DNA from 2 places in the Shewanella sp. SM95 genome. Region 1 is predicted to be linked to the other one. Evidence: predicted binding sites of a transcription regulator. Region 1 holds the regulator's gene; the other holds the start of a gene.
The links. Region 1 encodes sigma-54, which starts transcription at its own class of promoters, with help from an activator protein. Its sites were predicted from a motif close to GTTGGCACGNNNNTNGNNT; they were not measured.
Positions count from the first base shown of each region.

Region 1 (4,406 bases):
CCAGCATCGGCAAGCGCGAAAGAAATTCGTTACGATATGGCAAGCCGCACCTTAACACTGAAAGGTATGGCGTCATTAGATCAAGCAGGTAGCCAAGTTACAGGCAATTTAATCCGCTATAACATGATTCAACAGAAATTGATGGCCGAGAGTACTGGCAGTGGTGACGATCGCGTGATCACTATTATTCAGCCTGAAAACTATCAAGATGATGCTAAATCAGACGCTCCGGCGGATAAACCTGTAAAAAAGCAGGACTCTAAATGACCCAAATCACCTTAAGAGCACAAAATCTGGCAAAAAGTTACAAGAGTCGCCAAGTGGTTAAAGACGTCAGTCTGACGGTAAAAACCGGTCAAGTCGTTGGCCTACTCGGTCCAAACGGTGCCGGTAAAACCACGACCTTTTACATGGTTGTCGGGCTAGTGAAGAGCGATAAGGGGCATATCTTTATCGACGATGATGATTTAACCGCAGATCCTATGCATCTGCGTGCCCGCAAAGGCATAGGTTACTTACCGCAGGAAGCCAGTATCTTTCGTAAGCTAACTGTTCATGACAACATCATGGCCGTACTGCAAACTCGTAAAGAACTTAAAAACGAAGAACGAGAAGAAGAACTAGAACATCTGCTCGAAGAGTTTCATATCACCCACATCCGTGACAGCCAAGGCATGTCATTGTCGGGTGGCGAACGTCGTCGCGTCGAAATTGCGCGGGCTTTAGCCGCTAATCCTAAGTTCATTTTGCTCGATGAACCGTTTGCCGGCGTCGATCCTATTTCGGTTATCGACATCAAGAAGATTATCGAACAACTCAAAAGTCGCGGCCTTGGCGTACTGATCACAGACCATAATGTCCGCGAGACATTAGATGTATGTGAACATGCTTATATTGTGAGTCACGGAAACCTGATTGCCGAAGGAACTCCAGCAGAGATCTTAGACAATCAGCAAGTTAGGGCTGTGTACTTAGGTGAACAATTCAGGCTATAGTTAATCGAGCGAAGCCTATGGAGACAATTTATACCGCCATTAGGCTTCACTCAAAATGATAATAAGCGACCTCCTCCAACAATAATAACGTAGGGATCAGCGGTAACATGAAAGCGTCACTCCAGCTCAAACTGGGTCAACAGTTAACCATGACGCCACAATTACAACAGGCCATACGTCTGTTGCAACTGTCGTCATTAGAACTGCAGCAAGAGATCCAGCAAGCATTAGATTCTAATCCCCTTCTCGAGCTGGAAGAGGATCAATTCGACGCCACTAAACCCCCTGTAAACCAAACGCTATCCGATACGGATTTCAGTGAATCTAGCACTCTGCCACCAGAAAAAGACAGCTCCACCATAGACACGGCAGAGTCGCTAACCAAAGAATCCATGCCCGATGAGCTCCCCATGGACACCACATGGGATGAAGTGTTTACCGCCTCCCCAAACTCAGGCCCCGGCGGCAGTCGTGAAGACGATATGCCCTTCCAAGGCGAGACCAGTGAAGGTTTGTACGAACACTTAGAATGGCAAAAAAACCTCACGCCGTTTTCTGAAACCGATTTAGCCATTGCCACCGCCATTATTGATGCCATCGACGATCAGGGCTATCTCACCCAAAGCACTGAAGAAATTCTCGAAGCCATGGGCAATCCTGAAGTTGAGCTTGACGAAGTCGAAGCCGTACTCAAGCGCATTCAGCATTTTGATCCCATAGGCGTTGCCGCACGCGATTTAAGTGAATGCCTGCTGATCCAACTGTCGCATTTCGCCGCTGATACTCCCAACCTAGAAAACGCCCGCATGCTGATCAAAGATCATTTAGATCTGATCGCCGCCCGTGATTTTAGATTATTGATGCGTAAGACTAAATTAAAAGAAGATGAATTAAGGGATGGTATAGCACTTATCCAAACCCTCAATCCTCGCCCAGGTTTGTTGATCACGCCCAATAATGACGAATACGTTATCCCAGATGTGTCTGTGTCGAAGAAAAATGGCCGCTGGGTCGTTGAGCTTAATCCTGACTGCATGCCCAAAATCAATGTAAATCAACATTATGCTTCTATGGCACGCAGTACCAAAAACCAAGCCGATAGCCAATTTATTCGCGGCCATCTGCAAGAGGCTAAATGGTTTATTAAGAGCCTAGAAAGCCGTAACGATACTTTGCTTAAAGTTGCTAATTGCATAGTGCAATATCAGCAAGGTTTCTTTGAGTACGGTGAAGAAGCCATGAAGCCTATGGTGCTTAACGATATTGCCGAAGCGGTAGAAATGCATGAGTCCACCATCTCACGGGTCACAACTCAAAAATACATGCATACCCCTAAGGGACTTTTTGAACTAAAATACTTCTTCTCTAGCCACGTCGGTACTGACGATGGTGGTGAGTGCTCATCCACAGCAATCAGAGCCTTTATCAAGAAACTGGTTGCAGCGGAAAACCAGAAAAAACCATTAAGCGATAGTAAGATGGCACAACTTCTGGCAGAACAAGGGATCAACGTAGCCCGCAGAACCATTGCGAAGTACCGAGAGGCTATGCTTATTCCACCTTCTAATCAGCGTAAAAGTTTATAACCTACAGTGGATATCGGAGGACGTTTCTATGCAAATAAACCTAAGTGGGCACCATATCGAAATTACCGAATCGTTACGTGCATATGTAGAAGAAAAGTTTTCAAAACTTGAACGCCATTTCGAACAGATCAATAATGTGCACGTTGTGCTCAATGTTGAGAAAATGCAACAGATTGCCGAAGCGAGAATAAACCTCATAGGTGGTGAAGTTTTTGCTACTTCAGAGCATGCTGACATGTATGCCGCTATAGACGCCCTGATTGACAAGCTTGACCGTCAGGTTATTAAACACAAAGAGAAGTTAACAAAACACTAATAATGGAACTTTGTACCATACTGCGGCCGGAGTGCACTACCTGCGCCACTCCGGGCAGCAAGAAAAAGGTACTGGAACTCATCAGCGACTTAGTCGCTGCCCAGTACCCGACCCTCTCATCTCAAGAGATATTCGAAAGCCTAGTGGCGCGCGAAAAGATGGGGAGCACAGGTATAGGTAACGGCATCGCCATTCCACATGGTCGACTAGCCGATATAGATCAGCCCATTGCCATACTAATTAAGTGTGAAGAGCCGATAGCATTTGATGCTATCGATAAGCAACCTGTTGATATTTTATTTGCACTACTGGTGCCTGCAGACCAATGTCAGCAGCACTTAAGTACCTTGTCTTGCATGGCCGAAAAGCTGAGCGACAAGCAAATATTAAAGCAATTACGCAAGACGCATGATGAAACGGAACTCTATCAGGTAATCACTGGATGAAACTGGTCATAGTGTCGGGCCGCTCAGGCTCAGGCAAATCTGTCGCCCTTAGGGTACTCGAAGATCTCGGCTATTATTGTGTCGATAACCTTCCCTTGCCATTGATTGGCAGTTTGCTTGAGCAACTCAAAGGCAGTAACGATCTCGTCGCCATCAGTGTCGACGTGCGTAACATGCCTGAGCAGGATAAGGTCTTAGTGAAACAACTCGCTAGCCTACCTCCAGATACTGAGTTAACGAGCTTCTTCCTTAACTCCAGCGATAAAATTCTGCTCAAGCGTTACAGCGAAACCCGCCGTTTGCATCCTTTGTCGAAGAGCCGAGTCTCTTTGCAAGAAGCGATAAAGCTGGAGGGAAAACTGCTCGAGCCTATGTCAAAACTGGTCGATCACTACATAGATACGTCGAATCTGAATATCTATGATTTAAGCGACCAAGTCAGACAAATTCTCCTTGGTAGTGTCGATAAAGAACTCGTGATCAACTTCGAGTCCTTTGGCTTTAAGCACGGAATGCCCACCGAAGCCGACTTTATGTTCGATGTGCGCTTTCTGCCCAATCCCCACTGGGAGTTGGCGCTGCGGCCATTGACTGGCTTAGATGAACCCGTAGCTGAGTTCTTAAATCGTCAACCACTGGTTAATAAGTTCATCTGGCAAATCGAAAATTTACTGGAGACTTGGCTGCCGCACCTCGAGCGTAACAATCGCAGTTATTTAACTGTGGCCATTGGCTGCACAGGTGGACAGCACAGATCGGTTTACGTCGCAGAGCAATTGGCAAAACGCTTTAGTAACGGTAAACATAAAGTTTATGCCCGTCATCGAGAGCTCAATAATGCCAAAACTTGAACGTCAGATAACCATCTGTAATAAGCTCGGTTTACATGCCCGTGCCGCCACTAAGTTGGTGGTACTGGCTTCCGAGTTTGATGCGACCATCACCTTAATCCAAGGCGATAAACAAGCATCGGCCGCCAGTGTACTTGGCTTACTGATGCTTGAAACTGGCATGGGTAAAACCATCAAGCTGATCGCCGAAGGCCCAGATGCAGAGCCGGCTC
Region 1 covers NZ_JAKKSE010000018.1:67,190-71,595, forward strand. The annotation lists gene lptA (lipopolysaccharide transport periplasmic protein LptA) at 1-267, shown strand, start outside; gene lptB (LPS export ABC transporter ATP-binding protein) at 264-995, shown strand; gene L5M29_RS17700 (RNA polymerase factor sigma-54) at 1,103-2,581, shown strand; gene hpf (ribosome hibernation promoting factor) at 2,610-2,897, shown strand; gene ptsN (PTS IIA-like nitrogen regulatory protein PtsN) at 2,900-3,343, shown strand; gene rapZ (RNase adapter RapZ) at 3,340-4,194, shown strand; gene L5M29_RS17720 (HPr family phosphocarrier protein) at 4,181-4,406, shown strand, end outside.

Region 2 (4,406 bases), on a different contig from region 1:
TTTCTTCATGCCACTAAACTTACTGTCTAAAAAACCTAGCGACATTTGATATTCAAGTGCATTTTGCATGAATGCTGATTGTTCCTGTTGGATATCAACAGTATTACCATCACCGGTATCGGGTTGATTTGGCACACGGAACTTAACAAATTGCCCAGTCAACTCCGCAAGCCCAAAATGCTTATCTGGCTCTTGCATTTCAAGACTATTTCGCTGCTGCTGTTGGCCTCGAGCGGCCTGCATTGCCGCAGAAAAATCAACATCGCGGGCTTTGTAATGTGGCGTATCTGCGTTAGCGATATTGCTTGAAATGACTTCAGCCCGCTGCGCTCTAATACCGAGAGTGTATTGATGCACACCCAGTGCATTATCAAAATTGATCGCCATAAAATTGCCTCCTCGTGTTCTCACGAAAATAAAGCAATTCATGTGCCAACATCAGGAAAATTTTGAGAATAACAACAAGGATGAGTAAGTGATGGGTAAAAAATTACCGACAATTGTCGGTAATTTTCTTTAGAGCGGCTGAGTTAAGTCTTTTTCTGGTAATAAATGCCAGGGTTACAACGAACCATATCAAACTCGTCCGTTAAACCAGCGATAGATTCTGATGCACCGAGAAATAAAATCCCTTTGGGATTGAGAGCGGCAGCGAATTGCCGCAAAATTTTTGCCTTTGCCTCTGGTGCAAAATAAATCAGCACATTGCGGCAAAAGATAATGTCGAACTTGCCAAGCAGACTATAACTCTCGAGTAAATTATGCGCTCTAAAGTTCACCAACCGCTTCACATTGTCCTTTAACTTCATATTGCCTGAAGGTAATGCATCAAAAAACTGACGCTTACGTTCTTCAGATAAACCACGCGCTAATGCCAAACTATCGTACTCGGCATTTTTGCAACGTTCCAACATGGAAGGAGATAAATCCGTTGCTTGAATAGAAGCACTACCAGCCAAGGCACCAGGCTTCTTCTGTTGATACTCAAGAATAGTCATAGCCAATGAGTATGGCTCTTGGCCTGACGAGCAAGCCGCAGACCAAATTTTAAGCGGACGCCCCAGACGACTGTATTCAGGTAGTAGGACATTATTCAACAACTCAAATGGATAACGATCACGGAACCAAAGGGTTTCATTGGTCGTCATAGCATCGATCACTTCAGCTCTGAGCGCACGCTCAGTAGGCTTCATCGAATGCTTAACCACATCAGATAAGGATGGCAGGTTATATTTGCCCATCAAAGGAGCAAGACGACTGCGCACAAGATATTGCTTATTTTCACCCAGTACGATGCCGCTGTGTTGCTCTAAGAACAACCTAAATTGATTATATTCAGCCTCAGCGAGTGATTTATTTGGCACATTCACATCCTAAATCCTATAGCAAGCACCAAAATCAGTGCGAAACCATCATGTTATAAAGTCGAGATTATAGCGTAAAGCGTATCTAGGTACTAACCTACAGCAATTACAAACTTAAATGCTTATTCACAGCAGCGGCCAGTTCGTCAGGATTAAACTTAGCGATAAAGTCATTAGCCCCCACTTTTTGAACCATTGCCTGATTGAATACACCACTTAACGAAGTATGCAGTACCACTTTAATATGCTTAAGCTTAGGATCATCTCGGATTTCAGCAGTCAGGGTGTAGCCATCCATTTCAGGCATCTCAATATCAGAGATGATGAGGGGGATCTCATCGGCCACATTATCCATCTCTTTGGCGATCTCTTTAAGCTTGTCTAATGCTTCACGACCATCTTTTGCGGTATCAATTTGTAAATTCAATGACTCGAGTGAACGAATAATTTGTTTACGCGCCACGGCAGAATCATCAATAACCATAATATGGTAATGCTGAGTTCTGTCGAGGGTCAGTTTTTCATTGGCTTCTTCACTGATAGCCGTTTTAACCGGTGAAATCTCATCTAAGATTTTTTCCACATCGAGAATTTCAACTAATTCACCTTCAATTTCAGTCACAGCTGTCAGATAAGAATAACGGCCAGCACCTTGCGGCGGAGGCATAATCGCTTCCCAATTCATGTTGATTATCCGCTCAACAGAACTGACCAAGAAGCCTTGAACACTGCGGTTATATTCAGAAATAATGATGAAACAGTTTTCAGTGCTTGCTAAAGGTTTTCCCCCTGTTGCCGCACTCAAATCAATCACTGAAATGGTTGTTCCACGAATATGAGCAACACCCTTCACATAAGGATTAAGTTTAGGCAAAGTGGTCAGTGGTGGACACTGCAGTACTTCTTTCACCTTAAACACGTTAATCCCAAACCGTTGACGACCGTTTAATTTAAAAAGCAGCAATTCTAAACGGTTTTGTCCAACGAGCTGGGTTCGTTTGTTGACTGAATCAAGAATACTCGACATAACTCTGCCTTGTTGTTCTGTTTATGTTCGGCCCTATAACTCAGTTGAGTATAGGCATATTAATTGCTTACGTCTTATCTATCGATAAACATAGTCGAAACTGAGTCAATCTTCTGACAGTGATGCAAATTATTATTACAGTGGTCAGCTTCGAACTTAATAAAAGTATAGGTGCATTCTGGCGTTACAAGCTAGTCTCTTCATTATGAAAGTAAATTTAGTCTGTTTTTTTAGTCTTTTCACCCTCTTCATGCCCGCTTTTGCGAGTGCAGAGCCTATTGTCCCCACCGTATCGGCAATCTCAGAATTAGCTAAAGCGCTTATTTCAGAAAAAATATCCGTTCCAGAAAATGCCAAAGTAAATATTTCGCCACAGATGGTTGACGCAAGAATGCTGCCGTCACAATGTTCGTCTCCAATGAAAGTTGAACTGGCTAGCGATAGGGAAATTAGCCGTAATAACACCTTAAAAGTCAGCTGCGATACACAAGACTTAGCTTACCCTTGGCAAATCTATATCTCGGTTCGGGTGGATATCTTATTCCCCGTTGTTGTCTCAACCGAAATCTTAGCACCAGGCGAACTCATCTCTCCTAGTCAAGTAGAAGTCCGTTACATTGAACAAAATAGCTTGAGAGGTGCCGAATTCGATGACCCGAGTAAATTGGCTGGCGTGCGAGTAAAACGACGAGTAGCAAAAGATAATCCCATATTAAGCAACAACTTATGCTTCGTTTGTAAAAATGATTCGGTATCTATCTACGTTCGTTCTGGCTCATTCGAGCTCAAAACAGTAGGCGAAGCCCTACAAGATGGCAATAAAGGTGATCGGATCAGAGTCAAAAATAGCAGTTCAAACAAAGAACTAGATGCTATAGTCACAGGCATTGGCGAAGTTGAAGTAAGAATGTAAAATAATCTAAAGCTTTTTTGTAAGCTGCCGATACCCCAGTTAAGAAATCCCGTACACACGACGCTGGAGCCTAAAATGGCAATTGATATTAGCAAACTCAACACTGCAACGACTGCGCAAGTTCGTTCAGGCGCAACGAAAACGAGCAGCGATCAATCTGCTCAAGTTGCTACAAAATCGACAACACCACAGAGAAGCGACTCAGTGGTCATTACGGCCCAGGCACAACAACTTCAAGGAGCTCAGACTAAAATGGCTAGCCTTCCTGAAGTTGATCAAAAGAAAGTAGCAGAAATCAAACAAGCTATTGCCGAAGGTCGCTATAAAATTGACCCTGAAAAGTTGGCTGCCAATATTGCAAGTTTTGAAGCCGAACTTAATGACTTAAATAAAGAGTAACTATGACTGAAATAGCTAAACTGGTAGATCTACAACACGCCCATTTGGCTGTTCTTAAGCAAATCATACTCAAGGAAAAAGGCGCTTTGGTTGACCAAAACGCCGATTTACTGCTTTCCCTTGCTAACGAAAAATCGCAATGTCTGAAAGAACTAAAGAATAATGATGATATTCTGGCAAAACACAGTGATAAATCGCTACTCACTCAGCAAGTCGAACTCGTGCATAAAATGGCTGAGATCAAAGACGCATTGACTGAATGCAAAGAATTAAACGAACAAAATGCCAGTTTAATTGAGATGAATTTAGCGAGTTTAAATCGCTTTGCTCAAGCTTTACAAGCCAGCAGAAACGCCTCCAGCCTCACCTATAACGATAAAGGCAAGACCTCGACTATCTCAAGTTTAGGCAATGATTTAAAGGCCTAACAAGCGCATCACTCCCACTTAGCATTCCCTTTTCTAAGCTCTGATTAGATATTAATGTCTTGTACAAAAAGAAAAGCCGCGTAAATACGCGGCTCAATACATGCTGTTGAACATACTCTCAAAAACGCTAGAAATACGTCACTTCCTTCACTCGTTGTGGACGGCTCTGTTGTTGATAAAGCGCCCAAACCTGTGAAAAATCAAGTTCTAACTCAGTGACATAATGCTCGCCTGCGGGATAACTCTTAACGACTCGTGCGCCGCGGATCACGCCA
Region 2 covers NZ_JAKKSE010000016.1:78,760-83,165, forward strand. The annotation lists gene flgB (flagellar basal body rod protein FlgB) at 1-387, opposite strand, end outside; gene L5M29_RS16565 (CheR family methyltransferase) at 531-1,370, opposite strand; gene L5M29_RS16570 (chemotaxis protein CheV) at 1,471-2,391, opposite strand; gene flgA (flagellar basal body P-ring formation chaperone FlgA) at 2,597-3,304, shown strand; gene flgM (flagellar biosynthesis anti-sigma factor FlgM) at 3,380-3,703, shown strand; gene L5M29_RS16585 (flagella synthesis protein FlgN) at 3,706-4,131, shown strand; gene L5M29_RS16590 (LPP20 family lipoprotein) at 4,259-4,406, opposite strand, start outside.
Region 2: flgA (flagellar basal body P-ring formation chaperone FlgA) is a predicted target of sigma-54. The motif match lies at 2,442-2,460, and genes of this name have one in related genera.